2 regions of the Novosphingobium sp. FG90 genome follow, and region 1 is predicted to be linked to the other one. Evidence: riboswitches for the same ligand, from Rfam matches in the RefSeq annotation. Region 1 holds a riboswitch; the other holds the start of a gene.

Region 1 (7,439 bases):
CGGCGCGACGGCGGGCGTGACCAAGTACAGGCTGCTCAACGCATACGATTCGCTCACGCTGTCGACCGACGTGAAGTGGGACGTGAACGGCGCGCACAAGGGCATGACGTGGTCGCCCGCGATCAGCTACGCGACACCGCTCAGCCCCGCGCTGGTCACCGTGGTCGCGGTGAGCGCGCGCCATGTCGATGACGACTTCGCGCGCTATTACTATTCGGTCAACCCTGCGCAGAGCACGGCGAGCGGGCTTCCACTCTACAACGCCAAGGGGGGCTGGGACAGCGTCAACACCTCGCTGCTGATGGCCTACGACCTGTCGGGCGACGTGCGCGACGGCGGCCTCTCGGTCTTCGGCGTGGCGAACTATTCGCGCATGTTGAACGACGGCAAGGACACGCCTTTCACTTCGTTGCGGGGTAGCGCGGACCAGTGGGTCTTCGGCGCCGGCGTCGCCTATACGTTCTGACGCGGGTCGCCTGCGACCGCTTCCGCCACACGGCGGCGCAGGTCAGGCAGCACGTCCGCCTCGAACCACGGGTGCTTCGCCATCCACAGCCGGCTGCGCCAGGCCGGATGGGGCAGGGGGAACAGGCCATCCGGCGCATCGCGCCACTGCCGCACCGTCTCGGTGAGGTTTGGTGCGAAGCCGCGCGGGAGATAGCGTTTCTGGGCGTATTGCCCCACCAGCAGGGTCAGGCGCCGCTCGGGCAATTCGGCAAGCAGGGGGGCGTGCCAGCGCGGGGCGCACTCCGGGCGGGGCGGCTTGTCGCCGCCGCTCGCCTTGCCCGGATAGCAGAAGCCCGACGGCATCTGCGCGACTCTGGCAGTGTCGTAGAAGGCCGCCTTGTCGAGCCCCAGCCAACCGCGTAGCCGGTCGCCGCTGTCGTCGTCCCAGCCGATGCCGCTTGCATGGACCTTGCTCCCCGGCGCCTGACCGATGATGAGCAGGCGCGCGGAGGCGTTCGCGGCGACGAAGGGGCGGGGCTCGAAGCCCAGCGCGTCCTCGCACAGGCGGCAGGCGCGAATCTCGCCGAGCAGGGTGTCGAGAGCGGGAGGGGCCATTCCTCGCAGATGGTCACCGCCCCGCCTCGCGGCAAGTCTTACCCTGCCTTGTCCAGCGCAGCGACCGGATCCTGCGCAATCTGCGGATAATACGTCCTGAGCATCGCGTGCCAGTCGGCAGGCAGGTCTTCGAAGCGCTTCACCTTGCCGCCGTTGCCGAACAGGTTGAGCGTGCCGGGGCGGTCACCCATTTTCAGCCATTCCGGCCAGCTGCGCACGTCGTTGGACTGCACCCGTGTCTCCACGTTGCTCACCGCCGGGTCGAGCACGAGGGGGCTGGGTGCGGACAGCGTGCTGACCTCGTTCAGGTAGGACACCGAGCCGTCGGGAGCCGTCACGCGGGCGTGGGATCGGTCCCTGACCGCGATCTCGCCATCGCGCAGGGCGAAAGGAGGGGCGGGATGATGGACATGCTCGAAGCGGGGCGCACCCGGGATGTCGGGAATGTCGATCTCGTTCGTCGCAGAGACACGCACGCGGGTGGGGATGGGGCCGCGACCGCCGACTTTCACGGTTTCTCCCGTCACGGGGTTGCGCAGGTCGGTCAGGCGCAGGCCGGTGTTCACGTCGACGCGGAAGCTGATTTCCAGGTCGATCAGTTCGAAACTGCCGTCCGCACTGTGGGTGATGCGCTGGATCGAGCCGAGGTTGATGGCATAGACCGGGATCAGATCGCCCGCGATCGCAGCCATGTAAGGGCCTTTGATCCACGAGAAGACGAGACCGTCGTCATTGCGATAGCGCAGTTTCCGATAGATCAACGAGGCGTCGGCGGCATTGGCGGGATCGAGCAGGCGTTTCCTGGACGTTGCCGCCGTCGCCGGGAATGCCGGAAGCGAGGCCGCTGCGATGGCGGCTGCGCTCAGCACCAATGCACTTCGGCGGTCCAGTCCTGATGCATCTTTTTTTTCGATCATATCGCTCTCCCTAACTGCGATCGAGAAACTTGATCGTATGACGGAGGGCGACAAGCGGGGCGTGCGCGACTGACCGCGTCTCGGATACCGGCCCCTCAGCCGGCTGCGCGCATGTCCAGCAGCGACGACGAGTAGGGTGCGACCAGTGCTTTCGCCCTGTCCCAGCCGCCGCGCAGCCACAGGTCCTGCACGGCCGGGTCGGGCGGGAGGATCACCGGCATCGTATCACGCCCCTCGGCTTTCAGCGCTGCGTTCGCCCCGCATGAGAGCAGCGCGAAGGAGGGGATTTCGCTGTCCTTCCAAACTGCCGCCATGGCGAAGACCGGCTGGTCCGAGCACGCAAACCAGCACTGGCGGCGCTTGCCGTCCGTGGGCGAGGGGCGGCCCCATTCCATGAAAGCGGTGGCGGGGATCAGGCAGCGGAACTCGCTGTTGCGCAAGTTGCCGATCCAGAACGGACTTTCCAGATTGCGCACCGTCAGGATGCCGCGCTGCTCGTGGACCGAAGGCGGCGGCGGCACGCCCCAGAGGCGCGGGATCATCCGGCGCGGGGTGCGATATTGCGGCCTCGGTCCGGCGATGGCTTCTCGCCCCGCGGTGATGACCGGTGCGAACTGCCCGGGCGCGACGTGGCCGCCGTTCCACGGATCGTTGCCGGATTCGGCCCCGAAGGAGCGCGCGACATGCGGCGCGGGCGCGTCGAGGCGATAGAGCATCGGCATAGCGCCAAGCCTCTAGACCCAGCCGATACGCCCGTCTATCGTGGCGCCGTCCCCGGGGAGCCAGCAAGTGGCTGAGAGTTGTGGGTATGCTCCACAAGACCCGTCGAACCTGAACCCGTTAGTACGGGCGGAGGAAGTGGAGCGTCGGGTTTGAGCATGTTTCAACGCCCGCAATGCGTCTCTTTTTTCGTCCCATGGAAAGAAGAGAGGCAATCCATGGCAGACATCAATTCCAAGCTCGAAATCGGCGTGACCACCGGCCCCATCCGTGGATCGAGGAAGATCCACGTCGGCCCGCTGGGCGTGGCAATGCGCGAAATCCACCTCGAACCCGGCAGCGGCGAGGCTCCGGTGCGGGTCTATGACACTTCCGGCCCCTACACCGATCCCGATGTCACGATCGACATCTCGGCGGGCCTTGCGCCCAGGCGCCGCGAATGGATCGTCGCGCGCGGCGATGTGGAGGACTACGCCGCGCGTGAGGTGAAGCCCGAGGACAACGGCCTCAAGGGGCCTGACCGTTCGGCGGGCGTCCCGGCCTTTCCCAATGTCGTCAGGCGGCCCTTGCGCGCGAAGGCGGGCATGAACGTCAGCCAGATGCACTACGCCCGGCGCGGGATCATCACGCCGGAGATGGAATATGTGGCCGAGCGCGAGAACCTCGGCCGCGCGATGCTCAGGGAATATGCACGCGACGGGCAGGACTGGGGCGCATCGATCCCGGACTACGTGACGCCCGAATTCGTGCGCGAGGAAGTGGCGCGCGGCCGCGCCATCATCCCCTCCAACATCAATCACCCTGAGAGCGAGCCGATGGCGATCGGGCGCAATTTCCTGGTCAAGATCAACGCCAACATCGGCAACTCTGCCGTCGCGTCGGACGTGGCGAACGAGGTCGACAAGATGGTCTGGTCGATCCGCTGGGGCGCCGACACCGTCATGGACCTTTCGACCGGGCGCAACATCCACGACACGCGCGAATGGATCATCCGAAACTCGCCCGTGCCGATCGGCACCGTGCCGATCTATCAGGCGCTGGAGAAAGTCGGCGGCATTGCCGAGGACCTGACCTGGGAGGTGTTCCGCGACACCCTGATCGAACAGGCCGAGCAGGGCGTCGATTACTTCACCATCCACGCCGGGGTGCGGCTACCCTTCGTGCCGCTGGCGGCGAAGCGCGTGACCGGCATCGTCAGTCGCGGCGGCTCCATCATGGCCAAGTGGTGCCTGGCGCATCACAAGGAATCGTTCCTCTACGAACGCTTCGACGAGATCACCGAGATCATGAAGGCCTACGACGTCGCCTATTCGCTGGGTGACGGCCTGCGCCCCGGCTCGATCGCGGATGCCAACGACGAGGCGCAGTTCGCCGAACTCTACACGCTGGGCGAACTGACCAGGCGCGCCTGGGAGCAGGACGTGCAGGTCATGATCGAGGGGCCGGGCCATGTGCCGATGCACAAGGTCAAGGAGAACATGGAAAAGCAGCTGGCCGCCTGCGGCGAGGCGCCGTTCTATACCCTCGGTCCGCTCGTCACCGATATCGCGCCGGGCTACGACCACATCACCAGCGGCATCGGTGCCGCGATGATCGGCTGGTACGGCACCGCGATGCTCTGCTACGTGACGCCCAAGGAGCACCTCGGCCTGCCCGACCGCGACGACGTGAAGGTGGGGGTTGTCACGTACAAGCTGGCCGCCCATGCCGCCGATCTGGCGAAGGGCCACCCGGCGGCCAAGGTCCGCGACGATGCGCTGTCCCGCGCGCGGTTCGAGTTCCGCTGGCGCGACCAGTTCAACCTGTCGCTCGATCCCGACACGGCGGAACAGTACCACGACCAGACGCTGCCTGCGGAGGGCGCCAAGTCCGCGCATTTCTGCTCGATGTGCGGGCCGAAGTTCTGCTCGATGAAGATCAGCCAGGAAGTGCGCGATTTCGCGGCGAAGCAGAACCAGCCGGTCGAAACCTTCGTCGCCGCCGAAGAGGCCGAGGCCGGCATGGCCGAGATGAGCAAGGTGTTCCGGGAAACCGGCAGCGAACTCTACATGGGTTCGGGCGGGCGCGAGCACGACTGAGTCCCGGCCTTGCCGATGGGGCTTCGACAAGCTCAGCCTGAGCGGGTTTGGGGGATTGTACCAACCCCGCTGAGTGGGGGTGGGGAGGTTCTACACCAACCCCGCTCACCCTGAGCTTGTCGAAGGGTCAGGCACGACCTGTCGAAACCCCATGGGCACGGCTTACCGCTTGCGCACGAACTCCGCGCGCAGGACCAGTCCCTTGATGCCGGGGTAGCGGCAGTCGATCTCCTGCGCGTCGCCGGTCAGGCGGATCGAGGGGATCACGGTGCCGCGCTTTAGCGTCTGGCCCGCGCCCTTGACGTCCAGATCCTTGATGAGCGTCACCGAATCGCCGTCGGCCAGCGGATTGCCGACCGCGTCGCGCACTTCGACCGTCTCGGCCGCCGCGCGTTTCGCCTCCAGTTCGGAGGCGGGCAGCCATTCGCCGCCCTCCTCGTCGTACACGTAGTCCTCGTCGTCGCTTGCCATCGGCCAATCTCCTGATCTGCCGAGGCCTTGGCAGGGCGACGCGGGTTTGACCAGTGGTTCGCAGCGGTGCAGGCTGCCGCTTTCCAAGGAGGCCCTGCATGCGCAATCCGACGGCAGACTGGATGAAGCTCGCTCACGACAGCTACTGGCTATGGGCCGAGAGCCTGATGGTCATGGGGATGCGCACCACCGACATGATGACCGGAAGGGGCAGCGACCGCGAGAACGCGCTGATGGTCTCCGAAAAGGTCAGGGCGGCCGCCGAAGTGGGAACGATGCTGGCGACCTCCGGTGCCTCCCCGAAGGCGGCCGGGAAGGCGGTGCGCCACTACCGCCGCAAGGTCACCGCCAACCGCAAACGCCTCGCCCGGAAGAAATCATGAGCGTCCACATCGGAATCGGCGGCTGGACTTACGAGCCATGGCGCGGGCTGTTCTACCCCAAGGGCCTCACCCAATCGCGCGAACTGGCTTACGTGGGCGAGCACCTGACCGGCACCGAGATCAACGCCACCTTCTATCGCGGCCAGAGCGCCGCCAGCTTCGCCAAGTGGCGCGATGCGGTGCCCGAGGGTTTCCGTTTCGCGCTCAAGGGCAGCCGGTACTGCACCAACCGCAAGGATTTGTCCGAGGCGGGCGAGAGCGTCGAGCGGTTCATGGCGCAGGGCCTCGTCGAACTGGGCGACAAACTCGGCCCGATCAACTGGCAGTTTGCTGCCACCAAGAAGTTCGACGCCGCCGAGATCGCCGCCTTCCTCGCCCTTCTGCCCGCCAGCCATGAAGGCCTGACGGTGCGCCATGCGATCGAGGCACGGCACGAGAGCTTCGACGATCCCGCATTCTTCGACTTGTGCCGCAAGGCCGGGGTAGCGGTGGTGCTGGCCGATTCGCCCAAGTACGCGGTGCTGGATGCGACGGACTGCGCGCCGTTCGTCTACGCCCGCCTCCAGAACGCGCAAAGCGAACTGGAGCAGGGCTATCCGGACGAAGATCTCGACACATGGGCAAAGCGGATCAGCGACTGGGCCGGCCAAGGCCGCGAAGCGTTCGTCTTCTTCATCAACGGCGCGAAGGAGCGGGCTCCCGCTGCGGCAATGAAGCTGATCGAGAAAGCCGGGCGTTGAGGATGCTGCGGGGCGCGACGCCGCCAGTCCCGGGAGCGCGAGGATGATACCCCTCGCATCTTCCTCCTTCGCTGATCCGAACAGGCAACCAGAGCCCGCAAGCATCGTTTCGACAAGCATGAAACGGATTGTCGCGATCACCGCTCTCGCCCTGCTGCCGCTCGCTGCCTGCTCCTCCGGGCCGGAGGAGCCGAGCGTGACCGCCTCCGCATCCGAGGAGGCTCTGGCCAGTGAGGCCGCGTCGTCGGAAGCTCCACCGGCGGCTCCTCCCGCCAGCAATGCGAAAGTTCTCGGCCTCGAAGGGCTGGGCGACCTCCGGATCGGTCAGCCGGTGCCAAAGGGCGGCAGCTGGGCCGTGCGCGGGGCGCAGGAGAGTGACAGCTGCACGACGGTGGGCTCGCCCGACTATCCCGGCGTCTACGCCATTGTTACCGGAGGCAAGGTGAGCCGGATCACGCTGGGCGCGAACTCCACAGTCAAGCTGGCCGAGGGCATCGGCGTCGGTGCCACAGAGGCCGACGTGAAGAAGTGGTTCGCCGGCTTCCGTGAGGAACCGCACAAGTACGAGGCTGCTCCGGCAAAGTATCTAACGGCGCCCAATGCCCGGCCCGGAGAGTCGGCTCTGCGCTTCGAGATCGGGGCGAACGGCAAGGTCAGCTTCATCCATGTCGGCGAGATGCCTGTGCTGGCCTATGTGGAAGGCTGTGCCTGAGGGCTTTTCGGGAGGCGTGATGCTGGGCATGGTCGAACGATGAACCATTATCTGCTGATCTATCACGTCGCCCCCGACTATCTTCAGCGCCGGGGAGAATTCCGCGCCGAACATCTCGGACTGGCGTGGGATGCCGTCAATCGCGGCGAGTTGCTGCTGGGCGGCGCGGTCGAGGACCCGCTCGACACGGCGATGCTGCTGTTTGCGGGCGAGGGGCCTGAGGTTGCCCAGGCGTTCGCAGCAGCCGATCCCTACGTGACCGAGGGCCTGGTCGAACGCTGGAGCGTGCGGCGCTGGGCTACGGTCGTGGGTGAAGGTGCCTCTGCTCCGGTGCGACCTTGAGCGAACTGGCCATC
Region 2 (7,439 bases), on a different contig from region 1:
CGTGCCCGGCGTCGCGATGGCGACGTTCTTCCTGCAGGGCCAGAACTGCATGGCTGGCACCCGCATCTTCGCGCATGAGGACATCCATGACGCGCTGATCGAGGGGCTGGTGCAGTTCGCCTCGGGCATGACGCTTGGCCACGGCCTCGACCCCGCGACGATGCAGGGGCCGCTGATCTCCGAGGCGCATTGCGGCAAGGTCATGGCCCATATCGATGCCGCGAAGGCTTCCGGTGCCCGGCTCGTCACCGGCGGCGAGAAGCTGGCGCAGCCAGGCAACTTCGTCCAGCCCACGATCTTCACTGACTGCACGCCCGATATGGCGGTCATGCGCGAGGAGATCTTCGGCCCGGTCATGGCGGTGCAGAAAGTTGCCACGACCGACCTCGACGAACTTGCGCTCCTTGCCAACGACACGCCTTACGGCCTGTCGGGCAGCGTCTGGACGCGGGACGTGGCGGCAGCGCACCGGCTGGTGAAGCGGGTGCGTTCGGGCCACGTCTCGATCAACTGCCATGGCGCGGTGGGAACGAACATCCCGTTCGGCGGCTACGGCCAGTCCGGCTGGGGCCGGGAGTTCGGTCAGGAAGGTCTCGACGGCTATCTCGAAACCAAGGCGGTGACGGCGCGCCTATAAGGCGGCGGTCTGCCCTTGCCGCGCCGCCGCTGCCCGCCAGCGCCGGTAGCCGAGCACGGCAAGGGCGACCATCGCGGCGTAGAGCCCCGCCGTCAGCCACAAGTCCTTGAATGCGAACATGCCGACGTAGAGCACGTCCACCGCGATCCACAGCAGCCAGCTGGCCGACTGCCGCCGCGCCGTCCAGTACTGCGCGACGAGGCTGAAGCTGCTCAGCCCAGCGTCCATCCACGGCAAGGCGGCATTCGTGTAGCGACTGGCGAGCCAGCCTATCGCGACGGCACCGATCGCTCCGGCCCCGAGGCCCGCCGCCGCGCCGACAGCCGACAGCGGCTTGACGACGATGTCGCCGCTATCCGCCTTGCCCCGTGTCCATGCAGCCCAGCCATAGAGGATGGCCGCGCCAAACAGCGCCTGCAGCACCATGTCGGAATAGAGGCGAACATCGAGGAAAACCTTGAAATACAACGCGCAGGCCAGCAGGTTCACCGGCCAGCACAGCATCCAGCGTCGGGCCGTGAACCAGATGCCGAGGAAGCTGACGACGACGGCGACGATCTCCAGTATCGACATCAGGCTACGCCCTCCAACTGGCTCAGGAAATCGCGTCCCGGCGGGGACAGGAACCACTCGGCGTGGCCTATGAGATAGTCCTGCCACGCAAGATCGGCCTGACCGCGATCGGCGAGGATTCCTGCGAAATAATCGACTTCCGACAGCGCGAATTCGACGTGTACCAGCGGAAGCAGGCGGGCGATCGTCCGAACGTCCTCGCCGGTCAGCGGGAGGACGGTCCGATAGCCCGCGATCAGTGCCCGAGCAGCCTGCGGATCACCCTGATTTTCCAAGATTTCCAGCCAGGGAACGGCCGTCCGCTCGATCGCCGTGGCAAGGTCGTGGAGAGCGCAAGTACGGGTCGCCAGTCCGAAATCTATAACGGCACTCACAGGCCCCCAAACGGACCACAGAAGGTTCGAAGGGTGCCAGTCGTTGTGCGTCCACAGGGTAGGCCGCCCCTCCAACCGTGATGCAAGTCCGTCGCCGAGCGCATCGAACAGACGGGCCATTTCGCTCCGCCAGGACTTGCCTTCCAGATAGGCGCCGAGAGCCGGTCTTGCGGCTACGTAACCCTCGGCCGCCGCGAGCGGGTCAGACGAAGGCACGATGGTGAAGCTGGCGACTAGAGGACGATCCGCCCGCGCCTTAACGTCAAAGTCGCTTGCAGCAGCATGCAGTCGCGCCAGCGCGACACCGGCCTCGAATGCATGGTCATGCGAGAGGAACGGCGTCCACGATTGCCGCTCGCGGTAGAGATCGATGCCCGGCGCGCGGCGATGAAGTTCGTATGTCCATTCGGCCTGCACCACCGCCCCGTTGCCATCGCGTGCCGTCATGACCTCGGGCACGCTCAGCCCCTTGGCGCGCAGATGCGCCATGAAGGCGTGCTCCTCGCCCAGCGCGGCGGGGGAGCGGACCGAGCGGTGGTGACGCTTGAGGAACAGCGTTTCCCCGCCCACCTCCACCAGCGTCGCGGCCGAGAACGGGCGCGGCGAATGCCAGCGCAGCGCCTCCACTCGCCCGACCGCCGGGAAGTGCGCGAGAACGCCTTCTGCCTCGGCCTCGGTGATCGCTGGCCAGACGGGTGCCTCAAGCTCGGTGCCCATCCCGTGCACGAGATGGTCCGCACCACTCATGTCAGAACGCGCGCGACAGTGTCGCCACCACCGCCCGGCCGCCGCCGATGTAATAGGCAGGCGCGGAACCCGAGATCCCCGTGCCGTTCCGGCCCACCGTATCCTGCGCATTGCTGCTGACCGAGTATACGCCAGAGAGCACGCGCGGATTGGTGACGTTGATCGCGTTCACGCGCAAGTCCATGCGTTGCGCGTCGATTAGCCCGGCCAGATGCACACCGATCGCCAGGTCGAGCGTGGCATAGCCCTTGATGCTCTCGTCGTTCATGAACGTCGAGTACTGGCGCCCGACGTACTTGAGCGCGGTGCTGCCGAACAGGCGGCCATCATCGTATGTGCTGCCCACGGCAAACTGGAACTCGGGGCTCGAAACCGCGCGCTTGCCCTTCGTCGGCAGGTAATCGCCGCCGATCGCCAGATCATCGTCCTGCCGCGTGTGCAGGTATTCGCCCGAGGCGTAGATGCTGACGCCCTTGGCCGGACGATAGTCGATCTCGGCGTCGAGGCCGTAGCTGGTCTGGCTGCCGCCATTGACCGTCGAATTGACCAGCGCCCCGCCGCTGTTGATCACCGTCGCCACCTGCCGGTTGCGGAAATGGTAATGGAACGCGGTCAGCGAGAACGACAGGCTCGGCCCGATGTAGCGATAGCCCAGTTCCTCGGACACCGAATACTCGTTCTTGAGGTTCGAAGTCCCCTGCTGCACCAGTTCGCCGCCGTAGTAGCTGTTGTAGAGCGCGAACTCGTTTGGCGTGCGGAAGTTGGTGGTCACGTTGGCGAACAGCTGCTGGCGATCGTCGAGCTTGTAGTGCACCGAAGCACGCGGGAGCGCCGCGAAGCTGTCGGTGTGCACCTTGTCCTGCGGTCCCGGCAGATGGTTGCGGCCATTGCGCAGCAGGTCCACGCCCTTGAAGCCGACATCGACGGTCAGGCGCGGCGTGACGGTCACGCTATCGGCGACGAAGAAGCCCTTGGTGACCGTGACCGTACGCGCGTTCTCGTAAGCGAGCAGGCGGCCGTCCGCAGTGCGGATCGCTTTGCTCGGATAACCCCACTTGTCGAAGGGCTGCCCGTCCGCACCGATCGAGGTGTAGGTCTGCTGCACGCGGTCCGTGCCGTAGTCGAACCAGAGCCCCGCCGTGATCGTGTGCGCGCCGGCCTCCAGCGTCAGCTTGCTGACGTTGCCGGTCCGCATCTGCTTGCCGGTCCAGTTGCCCATCACCGTGGCGAGGCCGTCCACCGCGCCCGGCAGTTCGACCGGCTGCGCCAGTTCCTCCGTGCCGAGGTAATTGCCGGTCGTCGTCAGCTGCGTCCCGTAAGGTGCGTTGCCGTAGCCGAACTGGAGATAGGTGGTGCTATCGAGCGCGAGCCCGCCGCCGAGGTTCAGATGCACCGGCGCCGAGGCATAGAGGTTGCGGAACGGCGCGCGGTACAGGCGCCAGTACCCGGTATCGCCCTCGGTATAATTCGCGCTGTAATTGAAACCGCGACCGGAAGTACGCCAGTCGGCCAGCGTCGGCGCAGGGTAGCCCGAGGTCTCGGCCTCGTTGAACGACAGGGCCAGACTGGCACGGTTGCCCTCGCCCCATTCGGCCAGCAACTTGGCGTCGATGTGCTGGCGCTTGTCGAAGCCCGGCCCCCGCCAGTTGTCCGCGCGGTTGTTGGAGTACGACACGAAAGCCTTGAGCCCGGTATTGCCGATCTCGCCGGTGTCGAAGCGCAGGAAAGCGCGCCGCTCGTCGAACGAGCCGACCGACAGGTTGACCAGCCCGCCCATGCGCTCCTTCGGATCGTCCAGCGTCAGCGACAGCAGACCGCCCGCCGCCGCGACGACCGGCGCGTCGATGTCCGCTCCGCCCTGCACGAGCCTGACCTGACGCACGTTCTCGGCATCGGCGAACTGCGAGGGATAGGCGTTGTAATAGCCGATGTCGTTCTGCGGCGCGCCTTCCATCAGCACGCCGATCTGGTCCTGCCCCAACCCGCGCAGCGTCAGGCTGGAACTGGCCGAGAGCCCATAGGGATCGCTCATCGATACATTAGCGCCGGGCAGCAGGTTCACCAGCTGGAAGGCGTTGAAGGTCGGCGCCTGCTTGACGATGAACTCGGACGAGATCGCGCTGACCGCCTTGGGCTCGGTCTGGTCGGGCAGCAGGCCCTCGGGATCGGCATGGCCGATGACCTGGATCGGCGAGGTGTCCGCCTCGTCGGCCAGTGCCGGAGCCGCCGCAAATAGGGCCGGGAATGCCAGCGCCGCGCCACAAAGATACGAAAAATTGCCCGTCATAGTCTCGCGTCCACTCCACTCGGAGGGACAACGGACCTGCCGCCAGCCCTCCCTACGCCGGTGTCAACCGGATCAGGTTCAGCGGGTCGTGGTCTGCTGACCACCTCTCAGCCGCGCATGAGCGGCCCCCCGGGGATGGAGCGCGCCTTAGGCGCTTCGATGCGAAGTGGGAAGCGATATTATTACAGGTTGGGGTCAGTAATCGCCCTGTTCTACGACGAGGTCATAAGCATCGCCCCGGTAGTAACAGTTGGTCGCCTCGACCAGACGGCCATCGGGCAGGAACGCACGGCGCTCGATGGCAAGGCACGGATCGCCCGCCGAGATTCCCAGCATCTCGGCATGTTCGGGGCTGAACCCGACCGAGCGCAGCCGCTGGAGCGCACGCACCGGCCGGTGACCCTCCGCATCGAGCGCGGCATAGAGAGAGTCGCCGACAACGTCAGGCGATGGCAGCGCCCAGCCCGGCACGACGGCGTGCTCTATCGCCATCGTCTCGCCGTCGGCGCAGCGGATGCGGTTGAAGCGCAGGATTCGCGATCCCGGCGACAGGCCCAGCAGCATCGCCTCGTCCGGCGTCACGACGCCTTCGGAACGGTCGATCCACACGTTCGTCGGCTTGCGCCCGCGCGCGGCCATGTCCTCGGAGAAGGAGGTCATGATCGAGAAGCTCTTTTCCACGCGATGCCCCTGCTCGGACGGGCGCGGGGCGGCAACGAAAGTGCCGGCGCCCTGGCGCCTTTCCAGCATGCCTTCGTCGACAAGGCCGTCGATCGCCTTGCGCACCGTGACGCGCGAGACGCCGTATTCCTCCACCAGTTCGCGCTCGGTCGGCAGCGCTGATCCCACCGCGATCCGGTGCCTGTCGATGGCTTCGCGGATGAGCCGCTGCAGCCGCATGTAGCGGGGGCCTGTCTCACCGTCGCGAAGAGGCCCGATCTTGTCCACGGCTGCCATAGTTCTCCTCTATGCGCCTGCGATACGCCGGGAACGGCATCGGGACAACGCGAATATGATTAGTATCGTATTGGTATTAAAAAATCATCTGCCCTCATCGACGCATCAGGTCAAGGAATGCCAGCCTTCCATCGCTTTGGATTCGAAGAGAAGGTGCCACCGCGATCCAACCAGGGCGCCCCGACGCAGTCCAAACGCCGCCAGCGCATCGAGGTCCGGCCTTGCCGCCGTTTCGACCAGCAGGCGACCGTGCGATATCCAGACGGCTGCATCCTTGCCGAGCGCCTTGCGCACTCCGGCGGGCAACCGCGCCGGATCGACGGTGGACGCTCCACCTGCCTGCTCCTGCGGCGGCGCAACCGGGGCAGCAGCAACCCGCGGACCAGCGCGGGCGGCATCGCGGATTTCGTCGGCCACGGCATCGGCAATCGGACCTAGCACCACCTGCACTCCATGCGCCGAAGGCCGGATGACCCCCTTTGCGCCCAGCGCACGCAGTTCCGCCTCGTCGACCAGCCCCTGCTGCGCCACCACCAGGCGAAGGCGAGTGGTGCAAGCTCCGATCTCGCGCAGGTTGTCGGCTCCGCCCAGGGCATCGAGAAAGGCGAGGCCTCGCTCGGCAGCTGGTCGCTCCCGCCTGTCCGTGGCATCGGCAATGTCCTCACGACCCGGCGTCTTGAGGTCGAAGCGCAGGATCGCCCAGCGGAATACGGTGTAGTAGATCGCGAAATAGGCCAGCCCCACCGGCAGCAACAGCAGCGGTTTCTGCGCCTTGCTGAGGTTGAGTACGTAGTCGAACAGTCCCGCCGAGAACCCGAAGCCGAGATGGACGTCCAGCGCCGACATGAGCGCCATGGAGACGCCCGTCAGCACGGCGTGGACCACGAACAGTACCGGCGCGAGGAACATGAAGCTGAATTCGATCGGCTCCGTGACCCCGGTGAGGAACGAAGTCGCGGCAAGGCTCAACAGCATGCCGCCGGTCGCCTTGCGCCGCTCCGGCAGGGCCGAGCGGTACATCGCGAGGCACGCGGCGGGCAGGCCGAACATCATCACCGGGAAGAAGCCCGTCATGAACGCGCCCGCGCCCGGGTCGCCCGCGAAGAAGCGGCGCAGGTCTCCGGTCACGCCATGGTAGTCGCCCAGCACGAACCATGCGACGTTGTTGATGATGTGGTGCAGGCCGGTGACCAGCAGCAGCCGGTTGAGCAGGCCGTAGACGAACAGCCCCCATTCGCCGCTTGCCAGAGCAAGACGGCTCATACCGTCGATGCCGCCGTTCACCGCCGGGAACGCGGCGCCGACGACACCGGCGATGACCACGCCCACCGTGCCGCTGACGATCGGCACAAAGCGCCGCCCTCCAAAGAATGCCAGGTATTCGGGCGCGCGGAAGTTGTGGAAGCGGTTATAGGCACTGCCCCCGACCATGCCCGAGACGATCCCGATCGGCACCGAGAGCCGGGCGATCTGCGACTGGCTCCATGCGGCTGCCAGCGTCGCCTTGATGTTGGCGGCATCGCCCGCGACGCCTGCCGTGACCTCCGGCGGGATCACCAGCAACGCCCGTGCGCCTTCGCTCGCGACCAGGAAGCAAACCGCCCCGGCGAGCGGCGCGGCGCCGTTGCCATCCCGGGCGAAGCCGGTGGCGACACCGATCGCGAACAGCAGACCGAGGTTGGCGAACATGGCATTGCCCGCCGCGCTCAGGAACTCCAGTCCCAGCAGGTCGGGCTGGCCGAGGCGCAGCAGCAGCGCAGCCACCGGCAGCACCGCGATTGGCAGCATCAGCGCGCGGCCGAGGCCCTGCAGCCGCTGCCCCAGAGATCTCATCCAGCCCGTCACAGTCCCACCTCCCTGAGCA

Evidence for each region. A riboswitch is a leader RNA that binds a small molecule or an ion and turns the genes downstream of it on or off. The one in region 1 is predicted to bind thiamine pyrophosphate.
Region 2: linked by a shared signal. The riboswitch ahead of ACODRZ_RS07685 (TonB-dependent receptor) and the one ahead of thiC (phosphomethylpyrimidine synthase ThiC) in region 1 are both predicted to bind thiamine pyrophosphate.

Annotation. Positions count from the first base shown of each region.
Region 1 is NZ_JBMDIO010000008.1:63,335-70,773, forward strand. Features, by position in the region: gene ACODRZ_RS09675 (MipA/OmpV family protein) at 1-466, shown strand, start outside; gene ACODRZ_RS09680 (uracil-DNA glycosylase family protein) at 454-1,062, opposite strand; gene ACODRZ_RS09685 (DUF1838 family protein) at 1,101-1,979, opposite strand; gene ACODRZ_RS09690 (SOS response-associated peptidase family protein) at 2,075-2,701, opposite strand; TPP riboswitch at 2,745-2,855, shown strand; gene thiC (phosphomethylpyrimidine synthase ThiC) at 2,918-4,777, shown strand; gene ACODRZ_RS09700 (alkylphosphonate utilization protein) at 4,940-5,248, opposite strand; gene ACODRZ_RS09705 (hypothetical protein) at 5,347-5,631, shown strand; gene ACODRZ_RS09710 (DUF72 domain-containing protein) at 5,628-6,371, shown strand; gene ACODRZ_RS09715 (hypothetical protein) at 6,490-7,083, shown strand; gene ACODRZ_RS09720 (YciI-like protein) at 7,123-7,425, shown strand; gene ACODRZ_RS09725 (DUF4440 domain-containing protein) at 7,422-7,439, shown strand, end outside.
Region 2 is NZ_JBMDIO010000006.1:91,988-99,426, forward strand. Features, by position in the region: gene ACODRZ_RS07670 (aldehyde dehydrogenase family protein) at 1-637, shown strand, start outside; gene pnuC (nicotinamide riboside transporter PnuC) at 632-1,210, opposite strand; gene ACODRZ_RS07680 (phosphotransferase enzyme family protein) at 1,210-2,331, opposite strand; gene ACODRZ_RS07685 (TonB-dependent receptor) at 2,333-4,618, opposite strand; TPP riboswitch at 4,651-4,760, opposite strand; gene ACODRZ_RS07690 (GntR family transcriptional regulator) at 4,814-5,575, opposite strand; gene nagE (N-acetylglucosamine-specific PTS transporter subunit IIBC) at 5,681-7,408, opposite strand; gene ptsP (phosphoenolpyruvate--protein phosphotransferase) at 7,417-7,439, opposite strand, start outside.